DNA from 2 places in the Desulfoluna sp. HI9BLuna genome. Region 1 is predicted to be linked to the other one. Evidence: riboswitches for the same ligand, from Rfam matches in the RefSeq annotation. Region 1 holds a riboswitch; the other holds the start of a gene.
What was found. Region 1 has a riboswitch for cobalamin ahead of thiC (phosphomethylpyrimidine synthase ThiC). Riboswitches for the same ligand answer to the same signal wherever they lie in the genome.
Positions count from the first base shown of each region.

Region 2: another riboswitch for cobalamin. It lies ahead of ACOYW0_RS24695 (DUF2162 family putative transporter); the one in region 1 lies ahead of thiC (phosphomethylpyrimidine synthase ThiC).

Region 1 is NZ_CP186555.1:4,229,391-4,236,830, reverse strand. It holds gene ACOYW0_RS17155 (S24 family peptidase) at 1-56, opposite strand, end outside; gene ACOYW0_RS17150 (methyltransferase) at 206-1,204, opposite strand; gene cobT (nicotinate-nucleotide--dimethylbenzimidazole phosphoribosyltransferase) at 1,298-2,365, opposite strand; gene thiC (phosphomethylpyrimidine synthase ThiC) at 2,627-3,949, opposite strand; cobalamin riboswitch at 4,243-4,468, opposite strand; gene sstT (serine/threonine transporter SstT) at 4,996-6,249, shown strand; gene ACOYW0_RS17130 (DUF1254 domain-containing protein) at 6,366-7,440, opposite strand, start outside.
Region 2 is NZ_CP186555.1:6,077,435-6,084,874, forward strand. It holds gene ACOYW0_RS24675 (cobaltochelatase subunit CobN) at 1-442, opposite strand, end outside; gene ACOYW0_RS24680 (helical backbone metal receptor) at 1,244-3,250, opposite strand; gene ACOYW0_RS24685 (DUF2149 domain-containing protein) at 3,386-3,757, opposite strand; gene ACOYW0_RS24690 (MotA/TolQ/ExbB proton channel family protein) at 3,754-4,398, opposite strand; gene ACOYW0_RS24695 (DUF2162 family putative transporter) at 4,420-5,151, opposite strand; cobalamin riboswitch at 5,358-5,566, opposite strand; gene ACOYW0_RS24700 (ABC transporter substrate-binding protein) at 5,702-6,616, shown strand; gene ACOYW0_RS24705 (FecCD family ABC transporter permease) at 6,613-7,440, shown strand, end outside.

The sequences.
Region 1 (7,440 bases):
TCCCGCGCAACCAGTTCCTCCAGATTATGGAGAAACACGTCTCTGTTCCACTTCATAATCCCACTCTTTCACCGCCCGGGGCGCCCTTGCACCCCGCCGGTCCAAGGACCATTGTCGACGCACGGCCCCGGGGCTTCCCAAAGCCTGCACGTGTGACGTAAGAATGCCCGAATCATAGCCAGAGGATGACGGGTTGTAAAGGGTTTCAGGGCTCACATTTTCGTGCCAGAACAGCGCAGGATCCCGACGGCAGGGCAAGGTCCCCGGCAAAAACAAGCCCGGCCGCCTCGACCATGGCCCGCATCTCGCCGGTGGTGTACACTTTCCCGTTGTAGGTGTTCAGCATCATGTGAAGGTCGTACATGCCTCCTGCCTCGCCCCGGTCCCGGTAAAAATCATGGACCACCAGGGTGCCGCCCTGGGCCAGAAGCCCGGCAGCACGCCGCACGATCCCCAGGGTCTCCTCGTCCCCCTGGCAGTGCACCAGGTTGGAGAGCAGAAGAAGATCGGCCCCTTCACAGGCGGCCAGGTCCCAGCTCTCATCCAGCAGGTTGACGCAGGAAAGGGTCACTCGGTCAAAGGCGGAATGGCTCGCCTTGGTCTCGCCAAAAATCCCCACCACATCATCCAGGTCGGCAAGGGAGCCTCTCCAGCCTGGGTGCCGTTCCAAAAAGGCAAGACTGTAAGCCCCGGAGCCAAAACCCAGCTCCACAAAAAGGCCCTGCTCGTTGTCCGGCCTCACCACCTGCCAGAGCTCAGCCGCCCGGATGCGGGCTGCCTCATCCATGGCCTCGATGTACTGGGCCAGGTCTTTTTTGTACTCTGCCTCGCTCTTCTCCGATGCGGCGTAGATACGTTCGCCTTGCTCCAGGGTCTTTCCCAGGAGAGCCCAGGAGTCGTAGAGCCGTTTTTCAAAGGCCAGGGTACCGGCCATGGGATGGGGCGCATCTGCCCCGAAGAAAAGCGCCCCTTCCTCGGAGACCCTGATCCCCCGCGGGGTCTCTTCCAGAAGCCCCAATACACACAAGGCCGCAAGGGCACGGGCCCCCAAGGATGGGTCCCACCCCACCTTGCGGCAGAGTTCCTCTGCCGTCACAGGTTCAGCGCCCACGATCTCGAACACCCCGGCGTCAAAGGCTGCCTCAAGCAACCGATACTGGCGATACCCCGTGAGCACGTTTTTGAACTTCAAATACGGTGTCATCTCACCCATCCATTCTCCAAAAATCACATACAAAAATACCCCTGCATGGCGTCATGCAGGGGCATCGTATCACAACCGGTTACAAAAATAACATTACCCTTTGGTGTGGGGATCCTTGATGGCCACCTCGTCGAAGGTAAGCACATCGGCCAGGATGCGGGTGGAGGCGTCCAGGAGCTCCATGGTCAGGGCCGCCCCTGTGCCCTCGCCCAGGCGAAAGCCCAGGTCCAGGAGGGGATCCACGCCCAGGTGATCATGCATGAAGGTGTGCCCCACCTCCACCGAACGATGGCTGGCAAAGAGGTACTCCTTGGCCGTGGGGGCCAGATCCCCTGCAATCAGGGCCCCTGCCGTGGAGATGAACCCGTCGCACACCACCGGGACGCCGTGGGCCGCAGCCCCCAGGACAAGCCCTGCCAGGGCGCCGATTTCGTAGCCGCCCACCTTGGCCAACACATCCACGGGATCCTTGGGGTCGGGCTTGTTCACCTCGATCCCTTTTTTGATCACGTCGATTTTGCGCTGAAGGGCCTCATCGTTGATGCCCGTGCCCCGCCCGGTAAGGTCTTCCACCTTTTCCCCGGAGAGCACGGCGATAATGGCCGTGGAGGGGGTGGTGTTGCCGATCCCCATGTCCCCGGTGCCGAGCATGTCCAGCCCGCCTTCGGCCACGAGTTCGTTCACAATCTCAATGCCGGCCTCAATGGCTGCCACAGCCTGCTCGCGGGTCATGGCAGGCCCTTTGGTAAAGTTCTCGGTGCCCCTGGCCACCTTTTTATGGATGATGGGAAGAGACGGATCAAAATCGGCCTTGACGCCGATGTCGGCCGCCAGGGACTCGGCCCCGGCGTGCTTGGCCAGCACGTTGATGGAGGCGCCCTTGATCACGAAGTTGTGGACCATCTGCTCGGTGACCTCCTGGGGAAACAGGCTCACACCCTCCTCCACCACGCCGTGGTCTCCGGCACAGGTCACCACCACCTTCTTTTCGAGCTTCACATCGATTTTACCGGCAATGGCTGCAAGGCGGGCGGACAGGGGTTCCAGCACCCCAAGACTCCCCTGGGGCCGCGCCTGGTCGGCCAGGCGGGCAAGGGCAAGCGTCTCAATCCCGCGATCGATCCCCACAATGGAACCGATGGTCTTTTCGAGCAATGTCATTCAGAACCCCTCCTCAATCAATCCAGTCAAAACATGCGCCCCCATGATGCCAGTGGTTGGAGACATGGCACCATGGGGACCAAAATGGTCGTTCGTAACAAATCGTCTTTGTAACGATTCAACTTGCCTCCGGCAGGACCACCGGAGGCATTGTAAGCTGAATGGCTACACGTCAATAACCCGTACCGTTGATCACGGGCACAGCCCGTCAGCGAATGCGACAACCCGAGGTACGAGGGTTGGAGCATTCGCGAACCTGGGTTACCCCTTGTAGATCTTGTCGCCTTTGATGTCGGGCTGGAAAACCTCCATCCCTTTTTTCATGGCGCAGAAGTCACCGCACATGGTGCAGGTGTCTTCCTGCTCGGGGGTGCGCTCTGCACGGATGGACTTGGCCACCTCCGGGAAAAGGAGGTGTTTTTCCAGATCGTCCCAGCGCATCTCGCGACGGGCCATGGCAGCCAGCTTCTCGGTTTCGCGGCGGTTGGGGTACTTGGCGATATCTCCGATGCGGGTGGCAAGGCGGGTGGCGCGCACGCCCTCACGCACATCCTGAACCGTGGGCAGGGCCAGGTGCTCGGCGGGGGTGATGTAGCAGATAAGGTCTGCGCCGAAACGGGCGGAGCTGGCCGCGCCAATGGCCGCAGTGATGTGATCGTACCCGGCGCCGGTGTCGCAGGGGATGGGGCCGAGGACGTAGTAGGGGGCGTTGCCGCTCATACGCTTTTCAAGCATGATGTTGCCCTCGATCTCATCCAGGGGCACATGGCCGGGGCCTTCCACCATCATCTGGCAGCCCATCTCGCGACCTAGCTCGGCCAGCTCGCAGTTGATGATCATCTCGGCCATCTGGGCGCGGTCGTGGCTGTCGTGGATGGCACCTGCACGGATTCCGTTGCCAAGGGAAAGCACGGCGTCGTATTTTTTCATGAGGGCACAGACGCGGTCGAACTGCTCGTAAAGGGGGTTTTCACGCTTGGTGGCGTCCATCCAGGCCACCATGAAGGTGCCGCCCTTGGAGGCAAGACCGCCATACCGGAATCCCTGGGCGCGGAGGCGCTCAATGGTGTACTGGTTGATGCCGCAGTGGATGGCCATGAAGGAGAGGCCGTCGTCGAGCTGCTGCTCAATGAGATCGAAAAGGTATTCGGGGTCGAGCTTGGAGGGATCCTGATACTTGCGCCCGGTCTCCTTGAAGGCCTGATAAAGGGGCACGTTGCCCAGGGGAAGGTTGGTGGCTGCCAGCACCTCGCGGCGGACAAGGTCCAGGTCCCCCCCGGCGGAGAGTTCCATGAGGGTATCGGCGCCCTCTTCCTCTGCGGCCAGGGCTTTTTCGATCTCGCTCTTGATGTCGCAGATATCGGAGCTGGTCCCGATGGAGGCGTTTACCTTGGTACGGAGGCCGGTACCGATGCCCACGGCAGGGCCTTTGTGCTTGGGGTTGTTGGGGATAACGATCTCCCCTTTGGCCACCAGGTCACGGATGACCTCGGGGGCATGCCCCTCTTTTTCGGCAACCTGCTGCATCTGGGGGGAAACCACGCCCTCCCGGGCCAATTCAATCTGGGTCTTGTCTACAGCCATTGTATCTCTTCTCCTTACAAGCATATCGGCGGGCTCATAAATATAAAGTACCGCCACCATGATTCGTTCGGCCACCGACTCCGACGGCGCCCCGGCTCCACCCGGGAGATCACCCGATGCCGCCATGAAATCCGTCTGTCGAAAGAAAGCAAGGAGTACAAACAGACAGCGCCGGAATTTCATGATCATTCCCACCAGCACCAACCCGTGCCGGTGAAACGCACCGATTTCAGGCAATAAAAAAAGGGCTCTGAGGTACATAGATATACCTCAGAGCCCTTTGCCATCGAACTCGGTCACGTGAGTCTCATGCACGTCTTCTGACTTCCGGGGTAAGAGCTCCCGACGCGCCTTCCCGCCCCCCTTCAGGAGAGGCAGTGACCGCTGGCATCTCTTCACATGATGAGGAGAAACCAACCTGCGCCGGGCCACCCGGTTACAGCGGCGGGACCGTCACGGATTTTCACCGTAGTTCCGTTTGCATGACACCGTATGACAAATTGAATGTGTACCCTGTTACCGGGTACTGTCCATCCTCTACACGAAACCGGCAAAGGGCGTCAAGGGGAAAAAACTCCGACGACAAGGGTAGCGAAAAGCACCTTGAAGGCGGCGTGAGGATGCGCTTTGCCCATCAGGGCCTTAAAAAAGCATTCGTCCAAAGAGAACGTTTAAGAAACATTATCTAAGATTTCAGATAGTTGGCAAGACTGTTTTTACGCATTCTTTCACTTTATTCGAGCACCTTAAATGTACCGGCTGTTTCAGGGCATACCAATAGGCATCCCAAATTTTACGACTCCCCCAAAAGGGATTCCAATCTCGCCGCCCCATGTTCCTTCACAACTCCATTTGGCCTTTATTTTACAATGTTGAAGCTCCTCCTACCTACATTTCGGCCTCAGATTCATGAATGCGTAAAAACATAACGCCCTCGTTACGAATAAGCCTATATGGAAATAAAATATTGACATATAAGCGATATTTCCCCTATGAAATGGTGATAGTGGAATTAAGGAATATTTAACCAACTTTGGGGGAAATTCATGAATCAAGTGACAGGGATTTTTAAAAAAATCGCTTCGGGAAGCCTGGTACTGCAGATTGTGATCGGGATCATTGCAGGTGTCATCCTTGCTCAGGTATCACCGGATACGGCAAACTCCGCAGGCCTGTTCGGCAGCTTGTTCGTCAAAGCGCTTAAAGCCGTTGCACCCATCCTCGTTTTTGTCATCGTCGCCTCTTCCATTGCCAACCAGAAGCGCGGCACCCACACCAACATGCGCTCCATCATCGGCCTCTACCTGGTGGGAACCTTTATGGCGGCACTCGTAGCCGTCACCTTGAGTTTTCTCTTCCCCACCAACATGACCCTGGTGGCCACAGACACAGCAGCCACACCGCCCAACGGTATCGGGGAGGTTCTCAACACCCTTCTCTTCAAAATCGTGGACAACCCCATCAACGCCCTGGCTACGGGGAACTTCATCGGCATCCTTGCCTGGGCCATTGCCCTGGGCATCGCCTTCCAGCATACGGGTGAAGCAACCAAGACTTTCCTGCACGACGTCTCCAACGGCGTCTCCAGCATCGTCAAGCTGGTTATCCGGTTTGCCCCCCTGGGCATCTTTGGCCTGGTCTCACAGACCATCGCCACCACCGGCTTTGAAGCCCTTTCCGGCTACACCCACCTGCTTCAGGTTCTTTTGGGTGCCATGCTCATCATCGCACTCATCGTCAACCCGGCCATCGTCTTCTTCATGACCCGGCGCAACCCCTACCCTCTCGTGTTCACCTGCCTGCGTGAGAGCGGCGTCACCGCCTTCTTCACCCGCAGCTCCGCGGCCAACATCCCCGTGAACATGGACCTGTGCAAGCGCCTCGACCTCAACGAAGACACCTACTCCGTCTCCATTCCGCTGGGTGCCACCGTCAACATGGCCGGCGCCGCCATCACCATCACCGTGATGACCCTGGCTGCCGTCCACACCCTGAACATTCAGGTCGACATGGCAACGGCGCTTCTGCTGAGCATCATCGCCTCCGTCTCCGCCTGCGGGGCCTCCGGTGTGGCCGGTGGCTCGCTCCTCCTGATCCCCCTTGCCTGCAGCCTCTTCGGTGTTCCCAATGAGATCTCCATGCAGGTCGTGGCCGCCGGTTTCATCATCGGCGTCATCCAAGACTCCGCCGAAACCGCGCTGAACAGCTCCACCGACGTGCTGTTTACTGCTGCAGCGGATCTTAACGCCCGAAGCACCGCCGCAACTGAAACCGAAACCGAAACGGTTGCAGCCGCATAAGCTTCCGCGCTTAAAGAGACAACACAAAGGGCCCCATGGGAATCGTTCCCATGGGGCCCTTTTTATTGACGACTCATTTTTGATCGGACCCGACTCAGCGGGGCACCAGGGGACCGTTACAGGCTCGACGACTCAACCAGTTCAGGATCTCCGGGCTTCCAGGTTTTGTCGTAAAACGACTCCAGGGGGCCGTAGAGACGCAAAATCGTGTTCCACCCCTTGCCCGGCACGGTCTGGATCCAATTATTCTCCTGGCCTTTGGGTGGCTTCGGGCTGAAGTAGATATCGTATGATCCGTCCTTGCGCGGCTTCAGGCCTTTCCGAAGATTGTCGATGCCGGGAAAACGCTGGTCGGTCTGCAGCATGGCGCGGGTCTGGTTGTCATAGAGGGTAAAGGACCAGAAATTCTTGGCCGGTACGTCTTTGGGAAGGTTGATCTTGTAGGTCTTGCTTCCGTCAAGGGCGTTGCCATCCTTGTCGAGATAGGCAATGGCGTACTGCGAGCCCTTGCCCACGTTCTTTTTTGCCATGGCAGGGGTGATCCCCGTGGCATAAAAATGCATGTACACCCGGGAATCCAGCAACCGGGCACCATCCAAAAGAAAATCGTAGCGCCCCTTGATAAAGGGGTTTGTCCAGACACGCTCTCCCGGATAAAGGTAATGGCGTTGATCCCGGGGCACGGCCGTCAGGGCCCGTGCCGTCACCGAACCGACCTTGGCGGCATCGGTGAGAATGTTCTTCATGCGCTCGTCCGGTGCGAACTCTTTACCCTTTTCAATGCCGATGGAGGCAAGGAGCCCACGGATTTCAGGGTCAAGCCCTTGCACGGGTTCGGCCTGGATCTGCGCGTCGATCTCCTCCCAGAAATGAAAATCCATGCTGTGGATGGTGTTGTGGTAGGTACCGGATACATTCACGAATGCCATCTCCGGAGGGTTGCCCTTTTTTGACAGGGGGTAGATCCGAAACGCCTTTCTGGTTGCATCCACAGCCGGTTTGGGCGAGCCATCCACCTGAAATCCCCGCCAGATCACCCAATGCCCGTATGTGTCTGACCTTACCACATGGTACCCGTTCGGCACGTCCTTCCTGTAACCGGGCGGTACGATGAGCAATTTCCCACCCTCACCCTTATCCGGGCCCGCGTTGCCGAAATCCACGACATAGTGAAACCAGGCATCGTTGATG
Region 2 (7,440 bases), 1.8 Mb from region 1:
TCAGGGCCACAGCCACTGCGCACCGGACCATGGAGGTAACATTGGCCTCGGTGAGCACCGAATACCACCCCCGGATCTTGTCATCAAAGCGGTACCCTTTTTTCTTGAGCCCCTCGGTGTCCCGGGAGCCCCGCAGGGCAAACACACTCTTTTCTGAAAAGTCCACATGGGTGTCCAGGTACGCGGGAAGCTCCCGGTGCATCACATCCACCAGAATCACGTCCGATGACCGAAGGAAGGTGCGAGCCTTTTCAGAGGCATGGAGTTCGGCGTGGGTGAAGTAACGGGCTTCGATGTCCTCGGTGTCGCTGAGCTCGGAAAGCCCCCGGCTCACCACCCCGGTGTCCGATTCGCTGATGACAAGAGAAACCGTTGTTGCGTGGACGGACACGGCAAAAAACAGACAGGCCAGACATGTGGTGACAAATACTCTCAATGACAATGCCTTCTCGTGGATAAATCAGATTTCTAAAAAACATACAAATGCGATGCCTCCGGCGGCGAGGGTAGCGAAGCCACTTAGGCAAAACACCTTGAAAGAAGGTTGTGAATGTACTTTGCCCTTCGTTCCTCAGAGAAAATCACATCCGCCTTTCAAACAAACCTCGGCCTTGCTCATCGTTTGGGCCATCGGCAACACTCTTGTCCCCTGGAGCGCCGCACTCCTGTGCGGCACGGGTAACGACGAACTAAAAAGCCGCACCGGAGTGCGGCGCTCCGTTCCGGTCGATTTTTCTCGGTTTTTTTTCATGTCACGGCCAAACGACAACCAAAGCCCAAACTTTATACAAGAAATAACTGTATAGCTTGTGCCTCCCGCGGCCCTGCCGAAAAATAACTATTTGAAAAATTCGGTAAATACACATTTCCAAATTCGCTTCGCCTCGTCCTGAATACGGATGTGATTTGACCCGAGGAACGAGGGGCAAATTCTTTCAGAAACCTGGGGTCCAGAGGATTTATTCCCTGGCCGCCGGAGGCCTGTTTTTTTTCACCCACTTTAACCATAGAAGGCCGTGCGGTTAAATCAACACAGGGCAAGTGGTGACAACGTATCCTGTAACGTCGAAGCTTGCGATCCAGTCCGCATAAACCATCAGCGTTCATGTCGGGCGCAGCCCGAGCCGAAGGCCATTGTGCTTTGCCCTTCGTTCCTCAGGGCAAAGCGCAATGGCAATAAGCTTTCGAGGTGGCTCACCTCGCCGCCGGAGGCAGGTTTTTCCATGCACTTTAACCAGTTCTCTTATTTTTTGTATTCAATCCCCTTAAGCAGGGCATCCACGGCAAGGCCAAGGGGCTTGGGCAGGTCAGTCTCTCCGGTGAAGCTCTCATCGGGAACCTGTCCCCCTGCGATTTCCGTGGCCATCTGGTTGCACCAGCCTTTGTAGGCGGAAAGATCGGTGACCAGGCCGCGCTCCCAGGCATCGGAGAGGGCCATGGCGGTCTCCAGAAAGGCGGCGTACTTCGGTTCCAGCAGCAGGGTTTCCAGCTTGGCGTAGGCGGGGATGCCCGTACCGCCGGAAGATGCGTTGCAGGGGCAGGAGCTGTCTCCCACAAGATCGGAGACGGTAAGCTGCCGATCCTTGAGACGCCTGAACACGCTGCGATTCGCCGTGAGGCCGTTTTGCTTGAAGATCGCCTCGGTAACGGCTTCATAGACTGCCGTGGCGATGAGCTCGCCCATCTTGGTGTGGCCCCCGGCGTTGTCCACGGAAACGCCCTCCCCTTCGGCGATGAGGATGTTGTCCGTGCCCGTTCCCGTGGCAGGATTCACCAGAGGGGTGTAGCTGCTTCGCACGTCCAGGTCCTGGAGGGCGGCGGTTTTGCCTTCGGTGGCCGAGATGATGGCGCGGCTCATGGCACGCTTTGATAGGTGCATGTTGGGCAGGATGAGTATGTTGATGGTACCGGGCTCGTAATAGCTGCCCGTGTCCTTGCCCATGCGCATGGCGTTGGAGCAGACCCCGGCCGTTGCCAGCACCGTGACGCTCATGTCCCGGAAAGAGGCGGTTTTTTTGCTGAAGTTGTCCATGTCGGCACCGGTGAAGAGAAAGCTCGTGGTCTCCCCCTTGATCCCCAGCATGGCAACAATGTCCTGCTTCATACCCTCAAAGCCCCCTTCGTGGGCCAGGCGCCAGCACTGGGGCGGCATGTAGTTGTTGCCCACGGTGGTGATGTTCTCCCGCCAGCCGTCCAGGGTGGAGAGAATGGTCTTGGGGGATGTGAAGGTCACCTCCAGGCTCCTGGAGGGAAAATCGTAGAGGGTGGCGTGGTTTAAGCTGGCTTTCTTTACATACGCCAGGTCCAGGGGAACCGGCGTACGATCGATTATCGCATCGGGGTGGATCTGGTTTTTCCGAATGGAAAATTCTGCGGAATAGAGGTTTGACGAAAGCCAGGAGACAAAATAGCCCACATGGGTGGAGGCCCTGCAGGTGAGCTCGCAGGGATAATAGTCGATGCGCTTGTTTTTGACGGCGGGAATCGATTCAAAGGCCGGGTTGGCGTAAAGAAGCTCTGCGGCCTCTTTGTCTCCCCCGCATCCATAGATGACGTCCGGTTTGAAGTCGATCAACTCTTTGTCCGTCATGGAAATCACGGCGCCGTCCCGTTTGATCCCGTGGGGGATGCCCCCGGCCAGCTTGATGAGTTCCTGCTGAAAGGAGTCGGCCCCGGGGGTCATGATGCTGGTGCGGCCCATGAGGCGCATCACCCGTTTGCGTTTGTCAGCCGGAATCGCCGCCACTTTTTTCCGGATATCGGCAAGGATCTGCCGGTTGTCCGTGATGATTTTCTCCGCTCCTGCCTCGCAGCCCATGATGCGTCCCATGAGCCGCATCTGCCCGAAGGCCTCGTCCACGGAGCCCGGGTCAAGCTGCACAACGAGTACGGTGCCTTCAAGGGCCTCAATCATCTCCTTCTGGATGCCGGAGACAAACACCAGGTCGGGGTTGAGTGTAAGCACCTTGTCCACCGAGGGCCTGAAGAATCCGCCCACCACGGTTTTGGTGTTGGCCTCAGCGGGCCAGGTGTCGTGGAGGGTCACCCCCACCACCCGATCCTCGGCTCCCATGACAAAAAGGGCCTCGGTGAGGGACGGCACCAGGGACACCACCCGTGTGGGCGGCTGGTCAAAGGTGACGGTACGGCCCGTGGAATCGGTGATGGTGACAGCCCGGGCAACGGGTAGAAAAACAAAGAGAAAAAGAGTAAGGACGGCCGCTGCCATCCCCCGGCGGATCCATGTCATGGTCGGGTTCCTGATTGCGTGGCGTAAACGATAATGACTCCGCTTGTCTCCAGCGGCCCTGCCGGGGCAACACGTTTGGAAAAATTGACAAACAGGCCTTGAATATGGGGGTACTCGATTCGAGAAATATCCGGGTTAGTCCGGTGCAGCCTCGTTTCCATCGGGAACGTACACCATGGAACCGTCTTCCAGACGATAGGCCACGCCCATGCGATGCCCCTCCCCTTCTCCCATGGTTTTGGAGACCTTCAGCGCTTCGATTTTTCGCTTGGATTTGGTAATGATCTCCATCTCCCCGTTTTTGTTTTTTTTGACGATGGTCATCTCGCTCTCTTCGTTGAAGAGGTCGTGGAGACGATAGGTGGAAAACAGGGTCACGATGAGCCCCACAATAAAGACCAGGCCGATGTCAAACAGGTTGGCCACCCCGTCCATGGGGTCCGAGGCCATGGGCCTCCCCTGATTTCCGCCCCCCACGGCGTAGCGTCGTTTTTTCAGGTACCTCATGCCGCCTCCCCGGCAGGTGCCCCTGTTGTCCCGTTGCCCGATGAGCCTTGCGGGGTTCCGGCCAGGGCTTCGGTGGCCACCTCCATGTTCAGGAGGTCCTCATCGGCCCAGCGGGTCTTGATGACGAGGAACAGATAAGCCAGGAGTCCCACGGCAAGGCCCACCACCGTGGTGGTAAAGGCAATGACCAGCTCCGAAGAGAGCATGGACAGGTCCCCCTGTCCCAGGGCGGCCAGCCCCGTTCCCATGGGGATCAGTGTGCCGATGAGGCCCAGGCCCGGGCCCACGCGAACCACCAGGCGATACACGTCAAGAGAGGAAAAAAGCCGGCGCGTGGTGTCCTGAAGGAGTCCCTCCACCTCAAGGGTCGAGGCGCCGCCGTTTTTTTCCAGGAGGCCTTTGAGCCGGGCCACATAACGGCTGACCCGGGGCGTGGTATGCAGGTCATGGTCGGGCCGGAAGAACACATCCGGGCCGTCGTTTTCCACCGCCATACGATGCCTTCGTACCCATTCGGAAAAGAGGGCCCCGGCACACACCACGGCCCAGAAGGTGAGAAAGGCCAGAAGGATCAGGACCGGGTAGAGAAGGGATGATGAGACCACATAGATATAACTTTTGATGAGAGCTGCCGTTTGCACGTACGAATCCTTAAAAAAACGTCAATGGGTATGGACAAAACGATCCAGAAAGATGCCGCCCCCAAAGAGGCAACATGCAACAATGGCCGCAGCAATAGGTGCGTTCCCCTCGCCGCGGGCCGAATCGGCTGCGCCGGATGCCATGGCAAAAACATCCGGCAACTCGGAGACATGGGGAACCACCAGAATTGTCAGGAGAAACCAGAGCGCCGCAAGGACCATCATCGTTCCCATGACGTGGTGAGGGGTACCGAACCGGGCCCCCAGGCATCGGGTGGTCAGAAAACCAACCGATGCAACGAGGACGAAAATCCCCCAGGCCATGGCGGTCATGCCAAAAGCATTCTCCGGGAAAAGCCCGATAACAAAGGCGATGGTCAGCAGAATAACCCCCATGCACACCGGGCACGGCAGGGCAAAGAGCAGCCATCCCCGCACGGGCCCTGATCCCTCGGCAGGTTTTTTCAGCAAGGCGGAGCCCCACACGAGGAGAAGCGAGGCCATGGCCGCGTGAACGGCCATGGCCCACTTCACCAGGTGTTCTACGATAAGGAGCTTGTTTAACAGATTGACACGGGTAAGGAGCAGGTAACACCCGGCGAACAGGAGGGTATAGGCCAAAGCCGCCACTGCGATGAAGGCAAGGCGGCGGCTCTTTCTTTGCGACCACCCGCAGGCCAGGCCGATGCCGCATTTGGCGGCGTACATTCCCATGGTAAAGACCAATCCGGCAATCAGGCTTTTCCATTCCATGGTACGTGTACTCCTTCCAAATCATACGGCAACGGAGTGGTCTCCGTCGGGTTGCGTAAAGCCGGGATGGAGGGTGCGGGCGTGAAAACAAAAAAATCCCCGCACCTGTAGGTTTAAGGTGCGGGGATCCGTATTTTCCCACAAAAAAAGCGTGACACACGATCTGTGCATGCATCGCGGCATATCTCAGCCTTTACCACGGGCATCGAGACATCTCCATCCAGGCAGGTCTTCTGACTCGTGGATCGTCCCGTCCGGCGCGCCTTCCCGAGTGTTTAACAACTCCCAGTGGCATGGTGGCCAAAACAGTCCCCACTTACAGCGGCGGGTCCGTTCCCGAATTTCACGGGATTCCCTATTCTCTTCTCCCCTTGAGCCATGCAAAGGGAAAAGCACCTGAATTTCTCGTTTACTATTCCATAGAAATGTCCTATGTCAAGGATAATTTTCCCTGTGGGGAGAATCCGGCAATCAGGCTCGAACCCTTTGGATTCAAGCATATCCAAAGATATGCGCGGACCCGGTTTCGTGGGAGGTCATGGATAACATCATGAAAAATCGAGCCTTACGCACCCTTTTCCTTCTCGCTTTGGGCGTGGCCTGGTGCGGCCTCTTCGCTGCCCGTGTGCAGGCCAAAAGCGTCACCGACACCACAGGCTGTATTGTTGATCTGCCGGACGCCCCCAAAAGAGTGGTGTCCCTTGCCCCCAGCATCACCGAGATCGTTTTTTCCCTGGGCAAGGGAGATCTCCTTGCCGGGGTCACCCGATACAGCGACTACCCTGCGGCAGCACAAAAACTTCCCCGGGTCGGCAGCTATATCCGACCGGAGCTGGAGACCATTGTCTCCCTGAAGCCCGACCTCTGCCTGGCGGTGAAGGACGGCAACCCGGATAAAGTGATCCAGCGTATCAAGGCCTTCGGCATCCCCGTGTACACGGTCAACCCCGACGGTATCGACACGATTATTCGTTCTATCAATGAGATAGGCAACCTCCTTAATGCAACGAGTGAGGCCAGAACCATCACCGATGCCATGGGCGCGCAGCTGGAGGCCATTGACCGGACCATTGCCGGGGCATCCCATAAACCCCGCCTCTTTTTCCAGATCGGGATCTCCCCCATCGTCTCCGTGGGCAAAAACACCTTTTTAAACGAAATGATCCGCCGGGCAGGGGGAGAAAACGTCGTCACCAGCAAAACGCCCTACCCCCGGTTTTCCAAGGAACAGGTCCTGGCCCTGGCACCGGAGATGATCATCATCACCTCCATGGCCAGAAACGACGACTTCGACACCATGAGACAGGAGTGGGCAAGCTGGCCGTCCCTTCCCGCCGTTCAAACCAACAACATCCATGTCGTGAATTCGGACATCCTGGATCGCCCCACCCCGCGTGTGGTGGAGGGCCTTGCCATGCTGGCGGCCCTGATCCATCCCACCCTTTTTGAGGAGGCGGCCCGGTGAACGACACATCCAGGGTACGGGGGCGCCTGCTGAAACGAATCCTCCTCATCACCGCCCTGCTCTCCATGGTTCTTGGGGCTGCGGTTCTCCTGGGCCTGGCCACTGGGCCTTCGGGTATCGACCTTACGCCTGTGGCACAGCTCATAACGGGTGATTCCCAGGCAGACAGCCTCCAGATTGCCATCATCGAGCGCATCCGGTTGCCCCGGGTGCTCATGGCCCTGTTCTGCGGGGCAGTGCTCTCCTTAGGGGGGCTGGTTTTTCAGGCCCTTCTGGGAAACCCCCTTGCCGAGCCCTATATCCTTGGCATCTCCGGCGGTGCGGCCACCGGTGCCATCATGGGGATCCTTGCCGGATTTGCCCGTGTGCCGGGGGTCAGCCTCACCGCCTTTGCCGGCAGCATGGTCACCCTCTTCCTGGTGCTTGTCCTTTCACGGGGCGAAAGCCGGGTGGGCCGGGACGCCATGCTGTTATCCGGCGTCATGGTCAACGCCTTCTGCTCGGCGGTGATTATGTTTCTCATCTCCATTTCCGAAGAGAACAAGCTCCACGACATCATGTTCTGGCTCATGGGAGACCTCTCCTCAGCAGACATGCCCCAGGTGGGCATGGTGGCCCTTCTGGTACTGCCCTGCTTTGTGGTGATCTTTCTTCTCTCCCACAAGATGAACCTCATGCTCATGGGGCGCGAGATGGCAAGGGCCATGGGGGTCTCCATCCGGCGGACCACCCTTATCCTTCTTATCGCCACCTCGTTCATGGTCAGCGCCATGGTCTGCCAGAGCGGCCTCATGGGGTTTGTGGGCCTGGTGGTGCCCCACATC